DNA from 2 places in the Paenibacillus sp. 2TAB19 genome. Region 2 is predicted to be linked to the other one. Evidence: predicted binding sites of a transcription regulator. Region 2 holds the regulator's gene; the other holds the start of a gene.
The links. The regulator NrdR, encoded in region 2, represses ribonucleotide reductase genes. The targets are predictions, from matches to a motif close to AACACNATATATNGTGTT.
Positions count from the first base shown of each region.

Region 1 (7,850 bases), on a different contig from region 2:
GAGCTCGAATAGATTGATCTTCTCATGGAGCAAGCCCACGATATGCTCTTCAATCGTTCCTTGGGTACACAAGTTATATATTTTCACATCCTCGGTCTGACCAAGACGGTGCACCCGTCCGATTCGCTGCTCGACGCGCATCGGATTCCAGGGCAGATCGAAGTTAATCATATGGTGGCAGAACTGCAGATTGATGCCTTCGCCGCCGGCCTCCGTTGCAATCAGCACCTGTGCGCGGCCGCGGAACAGATCCATCATCCAATCCTTCTTACCACGATTCATACCGCCTCGATACGGGACGGCAATCATATTATGCGCACGGAAGAACTGCAGCAAATACTCTTGCGTTGCCCGATACTCGGTGAAAATAATGACCTTCTCATCCATAGCCTTCACGAGCTCGAGTGTCTTCTCTGCTTTCGTATTCGCTTTGATGCTCTTGATCTTCTCGACGAGCTCCCAAATCTTCGGACGCATCGGCGAATCCTCGCTCGTCTTCTTGAACAAATTAACAAGCGTAAGGAAAACGGCGTCGCGGCTGCTGCATACTTCACGCTGCAAAGTTACGAGCGACAGCATGCTGGTCAGATCGCCTCCGCTCTCGTCGTAGCGCTCCTTAACGAAGCCGGTTACGGCATCGTACAGCGCTTTCTCGTCTTCGGACAAGTAGAGCGGGATGTTGCGGACGACCCGTTTCGTAAAATGAATGCCTCCGTCGCCGCGCCGATTGCGGATCATGACGCCGGACAACGCTTCTTGCAGTTGATCCTCGTTTTTCGGAAGACGTTTGTCGACAACAAAGTTGGCTGCGAAGTCGCTTTGGCCGCCTAGCTGGCCAGGCTTGAGCAGCGTGATGAGATTGAATAGCTCATCGAGATCATTTTGAATAGGTGTAGCGGTCAGCAGCAGACAATATTTTTTGCGAAGCAGATTCGCGAATTGGTAGTTGGTCGTCTTCTTGTTCTTGAGCTTGTGCGCCTCGTCGATAATGATGAGGTCATAATCGGTGTTCAATACGAGCTCGCGATGCGGGTCGCGCTTCGCGGTGTCGATCGAGGCAACGACGACGTCATAACCCCAGGTATGCTCTCGTTTCTGCGCTACAGCAGAAATGCCGAATTTCTGATTCAGCTCCCGCACCCATTGGAGCACGAGTGAAGCGGGTACGAGAATGAGCGCGCGCTTTACAAGCCCGCGAACCATATATTCTTTGAGCACGAGGCCCGCTTCGATCGTTTTGCCAAGGCCGACCTCGTCGGCGAGAATCGCTCTGCCTCCCATCTCGTGCAGCACTTTGCGCGCGGTACTGATCTGATGAGGCATCGGCTCGAATTCGGGTAGGCTACGCAAACATTGCAACTGTTCGAAGCTTTCAATTCGGCGCGCTTGCTCAGCTTCCATTGCAAGCTGATAGAGTGTCCAGTCGTCCCATGGACCACCTTTGGCAATGCGGTTCTGAAGCTCATCGAACCAGGAACGATCGTATTGGAGATCGACTAGCGGATGGAGCTTTTTCGTAACGTAAGAGATTCCCGTATCGGTTGAACTAATCTGTGGCTGGTTCGTAAATGACATGGAGATCAGCTCCCTTCCGCAATGGATTAGGCATAAGTTGTCATTAGTATGACCCTTTCAACAAAGATTAATAAGATGGCTTATAAAAAAGAGTGCGGACAAGCTTGAGCGAGATAGATGTCATGTAAGCGGAGTTCGTGTAGGAAATTCGAGGAAAACAAGGCTGTATATCAACATATAGTATAGTATAATAAGGTTACGGCACAATATATTGTGATTATCGGTGAATTTGAGCGTAAGGAAGACGAAGCGAATGGAGCTTGAGAGGAGACTGTGACGGAGATGAGTACAGAACAGGGAACGAGACTCGAGGGACTTAGCGAGAAAATATTTTTGGATCGTTACGCATGGAAGCAAGCCGATTCCAGTCAAGTCAAGGTCGGCGATACGGTGCTCGTCTTGACGAAGGATGATACGAAGTTTCCAACTAAAGAGGTCGGAGAGGTTACGGAGTTGTCAAGCAGCGGAGGCAGCGTCAAGGTGCGGCTGCGGAGCGGCGATGTGGTCGATACGACAACCGAGAAGCTGTCGCTTACGATMGAGCGAACACCGGAGGAAATGTGGGAACGTCTAGCGAAAGCAATGGCTTCGGCGGAGCTGACAGAAGATATACGCAAGGAGTGGCAGGAGCGATTTCGATATATTTTAGACGATTGGAAGCTTGTGCCTGGAGGTAGGATTGCGGCAGGGGCTGGTGCGAGCGAGGAGCTGACTTTATTCAATTGTTATGTCATCCCATCGCCGAAGGATAGCAGGGGCGGCATTATGAACTCGCTCACGGAAATGACGGAAATTATGGCCCGCGGCGGCGGTGTCGGCATGAATCTATCCTCGCTCCGTCCGCGCCGTTCGATCGTCGCAGGCGTTAATGGCTCATCCAGCGGGGCAGTCTCTTGGGGAGGTCTGTTCAGTTATACGACGGGGTTGATTGAGCAGGGCGGTTCAAGAAGAGGAGCCTTAATGATTATGATCAACGACTGGCATCCTGATGTGATGGAGTTCATTACGGTCAAGCAGACAATGGGGCAGGTGACGAATGCCAATCTGTCCGTCTGCGTCAGTAATGCGTTCATGCATGCGGTTAAGGAAGACCTCGATTGGGAGCTTGTTTTTCCGGACACGAAGGAAGAAGGCTACGACGAGCTATGGAATGGCGATCTTGAGGCGTGGCGCAGAATGGGCAAGAAGGTTATTCATTATAAAACAGTTCGCGCGCGCGATATATGGCAGACAATCATCGAATCGGCTTGGAAGTCGGCAGAGCCCGGCATCGTCTTCATGGAGTATTACAACCAAATGTCGAACAGCTGGTATTTCAATCCGATTATTAGTACGAATCCTTGCGCGGAACAAGGGCTTCCTGCATGGGGAGTGTGTAACCTGTCGGCAATCAATTTGTCGAGATTTTATGATGAAGAGAAAGATGATGTTGCGTGGGATGAGCTGGCCAAGGTGACGCGATGGTCGGTTCGTTTTCTGGATAATGTGATCGATACGACGCCGTATCATTTTGAGGAAAATGAAAAGAATCAGAAGCTGGAGCGTCGTATAGGGCTTGGGACAATGGGGCTTGCGGAATTGATGATTAAGCTGCGAATTCGCTATGGAAGTCCAGAATCGCTTCAATTTCTTGATAGGCTGTATGGTTTTATAGCGAGAGAGTCTTATTTGGCATCAGCAGACATTGCGGGAGAGAAGGGATCGTTCCAGGCTTTCGAGACGGAGCCCTTCCTGCAAAGCGGATTTATGCGCAATATGACCGAACAGTTCCCTGAGGTTGGTCAAGCGATTAAGGATAACGGAATGAGAAATGTGACGGTTATCACGCAAGCGCCGACGGGCAGCACGGGAACGATGGTCGGCACTTCGACGGGGATTGAACCGTACTTTGCATTCGAATACTACCGGCAAAGCCGGCTTGGTCATGACAAGCAATATGTGCCGATTGCTGCGCATTGGAAAGAGGAGCACCCGGGTGAGGAGCTTCCCGATTATTTTGTAACGTCGATGAGCTTGTCGGCGGAGGATCATATTCGCGTACAAGCCGCGATACAGCGATGGGTGGACAGCTCGATCTCGAAGACGGCGAATTGCCCCGCTGACTTCACCGTGGAAGAGACCGCGCGGCTGTATGAGCTAGCGTTCGAGCTAGGTTGCAAAGGCGTAACGATCTACCGCGACGGCAGCCGCGATGTGCAGGTGCTGTCAACGAAGAAGGAGGATTCGACGATTACGGAAGCAGTTGTTGAACCTCAGATCGTAGAACCGCAATCAATCAAAACGGAGCAAGTACTCGATAAAGAGTACAAACGCCGTCCTCAAATGTTGAAAGGTGCTACCTATAAGGTCAACACGCCTTTCGGTATGGCTTATATTACGATCAACGACTTGAATGGTTCGCCGGCTGAAATATTCTTAAATGTCGGCAAGGCAGGTTCGGACGTATTCGCAATGGCCGAAGCGTTAGGCCGCGTCTGCTCGCTGTTCTTGCGTTATGGCGATCATGGAAATAAATCGAAACTGCTCATAAAGCATTTGAAAGGGATCGGTGGATCGGGTGCAATCGGTTTCGGCGTGAATCGGGTGGAGTCGATTGCAGATGCGGTTGCGAAGGCGTTGGAGATTCATACGGAGGGCGCTGAGGAGTATACCGCAACTGTAGAAATTCCGGCAGCTCCGGCTATACAAGCTGCTCCATATGATGAGCGTGGAGCAAAGACATCCATTGATTTGTGTCCGTCTTGCGGCTCGGCGACGCTTATTAATATCGAGGGCTGCAAACAGTGTAGTACGTGTGGATACAGCAAGTGTAACTAGGTATATGACTGGAACGTAAAAATACAAATGAATGATGAGAGTTGATAAAACAAAGAAATCCAACTGATGTTAATTTAACATTAGTTGGATTTCTTTATTTTGAGATCTATTCCATACAAAACGAAAAGTTCAATGAATCATAGCAGCTCCAAAGGCAAAAAGGCATAATCCCCGTGCTTAACAATACTGAATCTTTGAACAGGAATAGGCTGTTTAAAGAGCGGGCCATTGATTACGGTAGTATGAAACTCGCCGCCTTCTCCACACGGGTCAATCCCTCGAGCTTGCAGTTCTTTTATGTATTCGTGAGTGAGCGTTTGCCCCAAATCTTCCTCCCGCATCCCTAACGATAAATTTACAGTGACTAGGATGGAAACGAATCCTAGATTTACAAACTCGGTGACAGCTTCATAATGGTCCATCTCCCATAGCGGCATTGCAAGCTTTAAACCGGCATTTCGAGTAACCTTGTCATGCCAACAGCCATCAACAGGCATATCCAAGTCCCCTGTTACTAACACTTCTGCGCCTTGGCGCTTCGCTTGTTCCAATAGGCCTATAAACACGGATTCATAGTCATCCCAACTTGCAGCCGCCGTATAAACGGGCAAGCCGATAGATTCAGCTTGGGCGCGGATAAGCTCGGGAGGCATGCCGTGGGATCTGGAACGTTTTCCTTCTTCCTCCAGCATGACGATGAGTCCGAGCGGTTCCCCAACTTTCATAGATTTATACAGAGCCAGCATGCTATCCTTGCCACCGCTAAAAGAAGCTATAAATGTATGGCCATGCGCGCCATTTTTCCAGTTGACTATTGTGTCCATTCTTATCGTGCTCCTAGTTAATATTATTCTTAATTATTCGTAGCCCTCGCCTAAACCGCTAAACCATCCCGACAAGGTAGCCGGTGCGTCCATATCGACCAAAAAAGCTACCAGTGTCGTATCGTTAGTCGATCGAAAAGTTGGCAGCGCTGCTTTCGAGTCGGAGATCGCGTCGCCCTTAAATAGTTCAGCTTCATCTACGGTCACGTTTCCATCCATTACATACACCCAGGCCGTCATTCCTGGTACAGAAGGAATGTTGATTTCCCGGCCAGCCTTCGCATGTATGTCATAAACGGCCACTCGTTGTCGAATCGTTAGCGGCGCATTTAACTCCTGTGGTCCGGCTAATAGGTTCCATTCGCCATTGGCGAATGACACGGGACGGTCATAGAATTGGATGGCCGGATTTAAGTCTTTTTTCTCGGGGCGGATGAAAATTTGAAGCATTTCTACCTGTCCGCTGGGCACCGATTCTTGATGAAAGAAACTGCTGCCTGCGTTCATCATCATGAGCTTCATAGGTGAGTTAGCTGTTTTGATATTCGATGAATCTTCATGAACCATTGTCCCATGCCACATGTAACTGAATATCTCATCATTGCGGTGCTCATGCATGCCAACGACCGTTCCTGTGTCAAGAAAAGCGTGATCGATACGGCCAAGGGGACCGAATGCCAGATCAACTCCCTTTTTCTGGAAGATTCGGCCGGGACGAATCATGCGCAGCTTGAAAGGATCTCTTCCCACTACCGGCGTCTCATTTGATCGAAGGATTCGCAGCATATTTTGGACTCCTTATACCAATAGTCTGTATTCGCAATCGTTCTTGCTTGTCGTTCTCTTTATTATGATCACAGAAGCAGCTGTTGGGAAGTGCACATATCCGATCTGCCGCATCCGAGGTGAGCAGTCTATTTCCAATCCGAAAGGGTCTGCTCTTATTCAGAGCGGACGTGTCGTTGAAACCTGTTGCGTACCGGCAGAAAACAAAGCAGCGACACGACAAGGCCCGCTGCGACAAAAGCTGCCGATCCCGATATGGAGTGCGATACGGCGTGGGCGAATTGCAGCTTCGATGGCTGATCCGCATAGCCCGCTGCGTTAAATACGGTTATGAGCACAGCCAAACCAAACGAGGAACCGCTTTGATGCGCGACATTGATCAAACCCGAAGCTGCACCGCTATCTTTAGGTTCGACATCCGAGAGTCCCATAAAGGTGAGCGGTTGGAATACCATGCCGGAGCCTATGCCCATGACGGCCAATAGAATGAACATCAGCGGAAAGAAATGAGCTTGCAACGAGACGATTTGGCTCGTCCATAGCGTGCCTATGATGACTAATAGCATGCCGGCCGTCAACACATTTCGATTCCCGAAACGTTGCACCAACCCAGGTATCAGGTACATCATCCCGAATTGGGCTCCCGTAAACGGCAGGAAAGCTAAGCCTGCTTCGAACGAACTGAAGCCGAGGACGTTTTGCAAATATTGCGGGATAAAGAAAAAGAGCGAAAAATTGCCGCACACGACCAAGAACCTTCCAAGATAAGCACCGGACCGCTGACGGTTCGCGAACAATCGGAGCGGGACGATCGGCTCTGCCGCTCTGGCTTCGATTAGAACGAATGCAGTCAAAAAAACAATCCCCGCTGCAAGCCAAGTCCACGTTTCAAGCCCATTCCAGCCATGATCGGCAGCTTGAACTAAGCCGTAAACTAACGAAGTCATGCCGATTACGGACGTCAACGCTCCCCAGAGATCGAAACGCCCGGCTCTCGAATCTGTTTTTTGAATAAACTTCTGTACCAGATACACCAATGCCAATCCAATGGGTACATTAATAAACATCCCTACGCGCCAAGAAATGAAATCGGTAAAAAATCCGCCGAGGATGAGGCCGACACTGCCGCCGGCAGCCGATACCGCGCTGTACATCGCGATCGCTCTCGAACGTTCCTTCGCCTCTACGAAGCTGGCCGACAGCAAGGCAAGAGCAGCGGGCGTGGCCAACGCAGCCGCGAAACCTTGGCATGCACGGGAGATAAGCAAAAATTCGGCTGTAGGCGCCAAACCTGCCAGCAGCGAGGTAAGGGAAAATAATCCAATGCCCGCGACAAGCATTCTTCTGCGCCCCAAAAGATCCCCAGCCCGGGCACCAAGCAGCAGGAAGCCGCCAAACGCCAAAATATAGCTATTCTGGACCCAAGTCAGGCTGGTCGTCGACATGCGGAGCGACCGGCCGATTTCCGGTATGGCCGTTACCATAATGGAAGCATCGAGTACGACGATAAGCTGACAGGTAATGATAATGGCTAAAATGATCCATTTGGATTGATTCATTAAGCAAGTTCCTTCCTTAAGTAAAGTTTTTCTTTCTAGGAAACAGTATAGGCGGGATCGCCGGGAGGAAGTAGACCGTTCCTGTCGTGAAATTGCCTAAAGCTACATTCTTATAAAAACTTGTCGTCAAGCTTCACTTTACAATGCATGTCGTTGATCCTATAATTTCAGTGAAGGACGGGGGGATGGATCATATGCTGCATCACACAATGGAAGATCGTAATGAACGAGGGAAAACCGTTGAAATACAAGGAAACCAGTTGGAACGACTCATTGCTGCGGCGGATCG
Region 1 covers NZ_JBFRGE010000010.1:15,482-23,331, reverse strand. The annotation lists gene AB4Z33_RS06575 (DEAD/DEAH box helicase) at 1-1,575, opposite strand, end outside; gene AB4Z33_RS06570 (adenosylcobalamin-dependent ribonucleoside-diphosphate reductase) at 1,858-4,392, shown strand; gene AB4Z33_RS06565 (diphthine--ammonia ligase) at 4,530-5,216, opposite strand; gene AB4Z33_RS06560 (pirin family protein) at 5,250-5,966, opposite strand; gene AB4Z33_RS06555 (MFS transporter) at 6,158-7,561, opposite strand; gene AB4Z33_RS06550 (AraC family transcriptional regulator N-terminal domain-containing protein) at 7,756-7,850, shown strand, end outside.
Region 1: AB4Z33_RS06570 (adenosylcobalamin-dependent ribonucleoside-diphosphate reductase) is a predicted target of NrdR. The motif match lies at 1,776-1,793, and genes of this name have one in related genera.

Region 2 (7,850 bases):
ACGGCGATGGACGTCTTCGGCGTTACTGCCGAGCAAGTGGATTCCAATATGCGCCGTCAAGCAAAAGCCGTTAACTTCGGCATCGTGTATGGCATTAGCGATTATGGTCTTTCGCAGAACTTGGGCATTACAAGGAATGATGCCGCTAAGTTCATTGAGCAGTACAAGGAAGTGTTCAAGGGCGTCCGCCAATTCATGGAGGATATCGTCGTCCAAGCAAGACGCGACGGTTACGTAACGACACTCCTTGAACGCAGACGGTATTTGCCGGAGATTAAGGCGTCGAACTTCAATCTGCGCTCATTCGCGGAGAGAACGGCAATGAACTCCCCTATTCAAGGGACTGCCGCTGATATTATTAAGCTAGCCATGGTGCAGATGGACGAAGCGCTGCGCGAGCGCAAGCTGAAGAGCCGCATGCTGCTCCAAGTACATGACGAGCTTGTATTCGAAGTGCCTGAGGACGAGCTGGAGCTCATGAAGTCACTTGTTCCGGAAGTGATGTCCGGCGCGCTGCAGCTGCATGTTCCGCTGAAAGCAGATGTCAGTTTCGGTGTCAATTGGTATGAGGCAAAGTAACCCGCTAGCTCTCTATTTGCGTTATAATAGATGGCGAGGTGAGGACAAATGCCGGAATTGCCGGAAGTAGAAACCGTAAGACGTACATTGATCGATCTAGTCGCGGGCAAACGTATTCAATCCGTAACCGTTAAGCTGCCGCGTATTATACAACGTCCTGTTGAGCCGGAGCAGTTCGCTGCCGCTTTAGCTGGACATACGATTCAAACCGTAGAAAGGCGCGGGAAGTTTCTGCTAATCATGCTCGACGGTCTGGTGCTCGTATCGCATCTTCGTATGGAGGGGCGTTATAGCGTTAATGGGGCTGATGAGCCGACTCCGTTGCATACGCATGTCATTTTTCATTTTGACGATGGCACAGAGCTTCGTTATAAGGATGTCCGTCAGTTCGGAACGATGCATCTATTCGAGCCTGGGCAGCACTTCGAGATGGCGCCGCTTAACAAGCTGGGCATCGAGCCGTTAGAGCCGGGGTTCACCCTGCAGGCGCTTCGCGATAAGCTGGATAAACGCAAGATGAGCATTAAGCCGCTTCTGCTGAATCAAGAGCATATCGTCGGGTTAGGCAATATTTATGTCGATGAGGCGCTGTTCTTGGCGCGGATTCATCCGGAGCGATCAGCCAATTCGCTGAAGCCTGCGGAGTGGAAACGGCTGCATGAGGCGATTCGCACAACGCTTGGACGCGCTGTCGAGGCGGGCGGCTCGTCGATCCGATCCTATGTGAACGGGCAAGGCGAGATGGGCATGTTCCAGCATTCATTCTCTGTATATGGCAGGAAGGACGAGCCTTGCAAAGTATGCTCGCGTCCCATCAAGAAGTTCGTCCTGGGCGGCAGAGGAACGCATATATGCGAGAAGTGTCAGCCCGTTCCTAAGGAATAGCTGCACCGAAGTATCATAAGCCGCTTAATCGGCTAGGCTTACAGTTATGCACCGTCATCCGCTATCCGCATATGATGTTCTTGTTAAGAGAACATAGGCGATCGCCCGTATCAACGGCTTCTGTCCTAGACATAGGCCGCTAATACCGGGCAGTCGCGATGCGGGGAGGGAATTCGTTGTTCGCGCATTTGGCTCCACTGTTAGTGATCGCTTTTGCAGTTAGCTTGGATGGTTTTGGCGTTGGAGTTACGTACGGGCTGAGGCGAATCAAAATTCCGTTTTTATCGGTTTTTATTATTGCCTGCTGCTCTGGACTTATTATTTGGCTATCGATGCAAGTAGGAAGCTGGCTGTCGGGTTACTTATCCGAGTTCGCCGCTCGCTTGATCGGCGCATGCGTGCTCATCGTGATTGGCGGTTTCGCCTTGTTCCAATTAAGGCGCGGGCGCGACGATCAGAGCGCTACAGCCGATGCGGAGGAAGTGGCGGCAACTATCGAGCATAAGGCTGTGGAAACGTCTTCCGCTTCTGCAACGGAGCGTATTCTCGCTTCCAACACAGCGCTCGTAGTGATGGTGGAGCTTAAACGGCTCGGCCTCGTCATCCAGATCCTGCGTACGCCACAGGTCGCCGACGTCGATAAGTCGGGTACGATCTCGGCCTCGGAGGCCGTTATGCTCGGTGTCGCTTTGTCGCTTGATGCTTTCGGCGCAGGGCTTGGCGCCGCGATGATAGGTTTGCCTGCTCTAATGACGGCGCTTATTATCGCTGCATTCAGCGCTATTTTTCTCCTTGGGGGAATCCGGTTTGGGTTCCAATGCTCGAATTGGCGCGGGATGCAGACGCTGTCCTTCCTTCCAGGGATATTATTGATCATCATGGGTATTATGAAGCTGTTATAACTTCGAGGTGAATGGAATGATAATCGGATTAACCGGCGGTATAGCCAGCGGCAAAAGCACCATCGCTCAGCTGCTCGCCCACCGCGGCGCGCTGCTGGTCGATGCCGATCAAGTAGCAAGAGAGGTTGTTCAGCCGGGAGAGCCGGCACTTGAGGCGATCGCCTCTTCTTTCGGACAAGCTGTACTTCAGGCGGACGGCTCCTTGGATCGTTCCGCGCTTGGCGCAATTGTGTTCCAGGACAAGGCGTCGTTAGCGAAGCTCGAGTCGATCACGCATCCCGCGATTAGACAGCGCATGCAGCACAGAATACATACATATGCCGAGCAGAATCCGGGGGCACTTGTTGTTGCCGACGTCCCGTTGCTATACGAGACGAATCAGCAAGCATTATATGAAGGTATAATGGTCGTTTATGTACCTGAGACGATTCAACTTACGCGGTTAATGGGGCGTAATCAGATGGATGAGACGGAAGCGAAGCGGCGAATATCGCTGCAGATGGATATTGAAGAGAAGCGAAGACGCGCAGATTGGGTGATCGACAATAGCGGTCCGCTAGCAGAAACGGAACGCCAGATCGATGATTTTTGGCGCAGTCAGGGAATATTATGAAGGTACTTTTGCGCAAACGAGTTGTGCTCGTATTATTGCTAGGATTTATCGCTATCCTTTTCTTGAAGTCGGACTGGCTTGGCGAGTATATGTATCCCGTGTATTATAAGGACGATATTCGTGCAAGCGCCTCGAACTACGGATTGGAGCCTCATTTGGTAGCTGCCGTTATTCGAACGGAATCCAATTACAAAACAAGCAGTCAGTCGGATAAAGGCGCTGTTGGGTTAATGCAGATGATGCCGAATACGGCTAAGGATGTTGTTCGGAGGGCAGGATTCACCGAAGTGACGGAGGACATGCTCAAGCATCGCGCGGATGTTAGCATAGAGCTTGGGTCATGGTATTTAAGCTCCTTGCATCAAAGGTTCGATCAGAACTCCATCGCTGCAATTGCCGCATATAATGCCGGACCGACGAGAGTCAGTGAATGGCTGAATACGGGAGAGTGGGATGGAAAGCTGGATACGGTGAAGCAAATTCCGTACGGCGAGACCCGCCACTATGTACAACGCGTCATTTATTATTATAATAAGTACAAGGAATTGTACCCTGACTTTTAACTTAGAACATAAGATGAGCCTTGAGAGGCTCGCCGCTTCATGGACGAGCTTCCCAAGGCTTCTGTTATTCATACAAACTTAATGAATCATTATTTGTATTGGCCGGCAAGAGATTGCTCGGCGATTTGCACCAGGCGACGAGTAATGGAACCACCGATCGAGCCTGCGTCACGGGTTGCCATGTTTCCATAATATCCGTCTTGCGGAATGGCAATACCCAGCTCTTGTGCCACCTCATATTTCAGTTGGTCCAATGCTGCAGTGGCTTGTYGTACAAGCAATTGGTTGCTGTTGCTGCTGTTTGCGCTCATGTATGTTCACCTCCTTGCGGTTGGTAACTGTATTATGTGCGTTATTCTAGAGTTCATTACAGGTAAGGTATGGGAATAACTTAAGCTAAAGTCGATATCGGTATGATAAATAAAGCATCAGGATGAATGGAGGGAAACAATCCAATGAAGTGCCCCTATTGCGATTACGCAGGTACGAAAGTGTTAGATTCACGTCCGGCTAACGAGAACAAATCGATCCGCCGCCGCCGCGAGTGCGAGAAGTGCAACCGCCGCTTTACGACGTTCGAAATGATTGAGGAAACACCGCTTATCGTCATCAAAAAAGGCGGCAGCCGCGAGGAATTCAGCCGCGACAAAATATTGCGCGGACTTATCCGCGCCTGCGAGAAGCGTCCCGTTCCAGTCGAGCGCCTCGAGGTTATTGTCTCAGAGGTCGAGAAGGAGCTCCGCACGACGGCACTGGCCGAGGTAGAGAGCCGTGATATCGGCGAGATCGTCATGAGCCAGCTCTACCCTGTAGACGAGGTGGCGTACGTTCGCTTCGCGTCCGTGTACCGCCAGTTCAAGGACATCGATATGTTCATGAAAGAGCTTAACAACCTGTTGTCCAAGCACCCTTTGAACAGCCCACTGAACAGCTTAAGAGATATAGATTGACAATTTTGGCGACATCATGCTATCATCATCTTTGTCGTCATTTGGGGCCATAGCTCAGCTGGGAGAGCGCTTGCATGGCATGCAAGAGGTCAGGGGTTCGATCCCCCTTGGCTCCACCATAATAAACAAATCAACCACGTCCACCGGACGTGGTTTTCTGTTTATTATGATGGTTAGCCAAMGGGAGATGAACCCCTAGATTGGGGTTCGCCCGCGCGGACGGAGCGGTTGATAATGCTTCGAAGCAATTACATCAAGTGCAGGAGCACGGCGTCTGAATCCACCGCTAAAAGTCCTCGTCGACTAAGCCTCGACAGCCATTCAATCAAGATTCGGACATCCCATGTTGGATAGACGAGCCAAGCGAGTCGTATCCCCCTTGGCTCCACCAAACAATAAATTCAACCACTTCATCCGAAGTGGTTTTTTTATTGTTTGGTAGAGCCAAAAAGGGGGCGAACCCCGAGGTTCAGCCCGCGCGGACGGAGCGAATGCGGAGGAGCACGGCGTCTGAATCTACCGCTAAAAGTCCTCGTCGACTAAGCCTCGTGAGCCATTTAATCAAGATTCGGACATCCCATAATGAAAAGACGAGCTAGAGCGAGTCATATCCCCCTTGGCTCCAATAAGGTAAAAAGCCTTTAGCTAACTCTCCCGTCAGCTCAGGAAAAGAGGCAATTCAGCGCATCGCCGACCAAGGGATCGGTGAAGATAACAGTGGCAACCGACGGAACGGGTAGCGATATTGTGAAAATGAAGTGGACGAATGGTGCGCGGACAGAAGACTTTTTTGCAAGCGTCGGTACGCTGTTGACTGGAGACAGCTTTGACATAACTTCAAACGGAGTCTATACAGTATACACGGAGGATCAAGCCGGCAACGGAGCGGTCGAGATTATCACAATCAATAATATCAATACAGTAACGCCAAACGCCTCAACGTCAAACGGCTCGCCTCTAATCGACTTGAACGGGCAACCGCTCGATTCGTCGACTATCGACGCGTCGAAGCCTTCCGTTACGTTGGAGGTAAAGCCTAAGGAAGGCGTAGCTTTTGTGACTATTCCGGCAAAAGTATTATCCAGCTGGTAGCGTAAAAACGAAATCTTCGTCATAGAGATAAAGACTCCCTACGGCAGTTATCAGGTACCAGTCAATCTGGCATCGCTTATACCGGGTCTTAAGGATTTACTTGCCGCTAATAACCTTACAGCCGTGGATATCAGCTTCAAGATCACACTGACTGACAAGTCCGGTGTTAAGGACATTCAAGCGGCGTTCGCAAACGGTTTGCCGAACGGCAAAGCGAGGGGCGCGATTGTGGATTTCAGCATTGAAATCATCAATACCAAGACAAACGAAACCATTGGAACGGCAGATAGGTTCAGCCAAGCGCTGACCAGAGTAATTCCGATGCCGAAGAATATGTCTGACATGCCGGAGCAATGGGGTGCGTTCCGCTATAATGAAACATCGAAGAAGCTTGAGTTTGTTGCAGCGAAGAAGGTGCAAATCAATGGCGTATGGTACGCGATGATTAGCTCGTACACCAACAGCATATACGTTGTAGCAGACAATGCGGTGAGCTTCACCGATGTGCAGAAGCATTGGGGCAAATCGTTCGTCGAGCTTGCAGCGGCGAAAGGATTAGTAGCCGGTATTGGCGGAGGACAGTACGCGCCAAATCAATCCATGACCAGAGCGGAGTTCACCGCTATGCTCGTCAGAGCGCTTGGACGCGGTACAGCTGCAAGCAGCACAGCGCCATACGAGGATGTAAAGCAAAGCGCGTGGTATTTCGACGGGGTAGCGATAGCCAAGGAGCATGGACTATTAGACTTTGTGGAAGCGGAAGCTTGAGGCCCCGATCAGCCGCTATCCCGAGAGGAAATGGCGAGTATGCTGGCGGCGGTCATTGCACTTGAGAAGCTGCCGACGACGAAGGAATTTGTCAGCTTGTCGTATTCATCAGACTGCTCTAAGCATTAGGAGCAATTGAATAGAAAAGATATAAGCAAAGCCTGCTTGAGCAGAGAAATATATGCTCAGGCAGGCTTTGTCTGTATCAAGCTAAAGTTCTCGTCGACTAAGCTGCGTCAGCAGAGGTCAGCGCTCCTTGGCGAATTTGCTGCGGAAGCCCGAGGGAGAGAGGCCTTCTTTCTTGGAGAAGGAGGTAGAATAATGCGAGATATGATGGAAGCCGACCTCATCTGCGATTCGGGCAATAGACCAGGAAGTTTGCAATAGCAGCCGCTTGGACTGTTCGAGCCGGTAATACAGGAGAAAGGTCATGGGAGTCATACCGTACACTTTGAGCATCACCTTAGCCAGGTAATTGGGATGATAGTTCATCTTCTTTTGCAGCACCGAATTCGTGATTTCGCTGGCATAGTTCTGGCGGATGAACAACTCGATCCGCTCGGCGAGCTGAATCGCGGTGACGTTCGTGGGGGAAGCGAGATCGCGATCCAGGTGCTGCAGGAACAACTGAAAGGAAGCTTGTCGCCTCCAGTTTCGAAGCGACTGCGGCTCGTGCTCCTGCTGGAAGAAGGTCTCCAGCGCCTCCATGGCCTTCGTCGACAGCTTCATATGCTTCGGAATGAAGATAGAGCAGACATCGGCATGGTTGAGATACGCTAAATTTTTGTGTTCCTCGATCAATTTCAGCTGGTTACCGAGACATTCGTCCATGTCACCGCACATCTGCCAGCTGCCGAAGGTTTGAAAATGAATCCAGATGATTTCTGTGTCTACCTTGCAGGGGGCGCTGCCGTAATGGTGTCCGTCAGGAAGAAGAATGAGTCCTTCTCCCTCATTGATTTCCCAGGTATGGCCGTTCTCGCCGATCGGGAGAACCCCTTTGCGGACGACAATCAGATCGAATACTCTGATGCAGTTCCGGTCGATATGGGTATCTCCTACCCCGTAATGGGCATATCCGCAATCTACGAAATAGGGAATCGGCGGCGAGATAAAGTGAAGAATCGCAGAATCCACACTCGTTCCTCCCAATGTAAAGTGAATATAAATCTAGAAAATGTTGTTATTTTTATGATACAACATACTCATCGTTTAAATAAAGAGTTTCCTGCAGATCGTCCGGTATCGGGAAATCGGTGGAGTGATCCGTGGAGTGCATCGAAATTCCGAGGCAGTCTTGCTAAGGTTGTAAATATTAAAAATCAGGTTGAAAAATGTTGTTTTTTTTGAAGATATTTCATGTCACAATTCAATTAAAGCGCTTTCCGAAAAAAGTGTCCTGGTATAACGGACACAGCCTGAGGATAGGGCAGTTATGTTGATGCTAAACGTTTAACTTATCAACTTGGGATGTCCAAGGAGTCGGGTCAAACGGTTA
Region 2 covers NZ_JBFRGE010000037.1:46,170-54,019, forward strand. The annotation lists gene polA (DNA polymerase I) at 1-579, shown strand, start outside; gene mutM (DNA-formamidopyrimidine glycosylase) at 628-1,464, shown strand; gene AB4Z33_RS17625 (MntP/YtaF family protein) at 1,641-2,366, shown strand; gene coaE (dephospho-CoA kinase) at 2,383-2,979, shown strand; gene AB4Z33_RS17635 (lytic transglycosylase domain-containing protein) at 2,976-3,542, shown strand; gene AB4Z33_RS17640 (small, acid-soluble spore protein, alpha/beta type) at 3,632-3,853, opposite strand; gene nrdR (transcriptional regulator NrdR) at 3,998-4,492, shown strand; tRNA gene AB4Z33_RS17650 (tRNA-Ala) at 4,536-4,611, shown strand; gene AB4Z33_RS17655 (hypothetical protein) at 5,198-5,584, shown strand; gene AB4Z33_RS17660 (S-layer homology domain-containing protein) at 5,708-6,352, shown strand; gene AB4Z33_RS17665 (AraC family transcriptional regulator) at 6,599-7,489, opposite strand.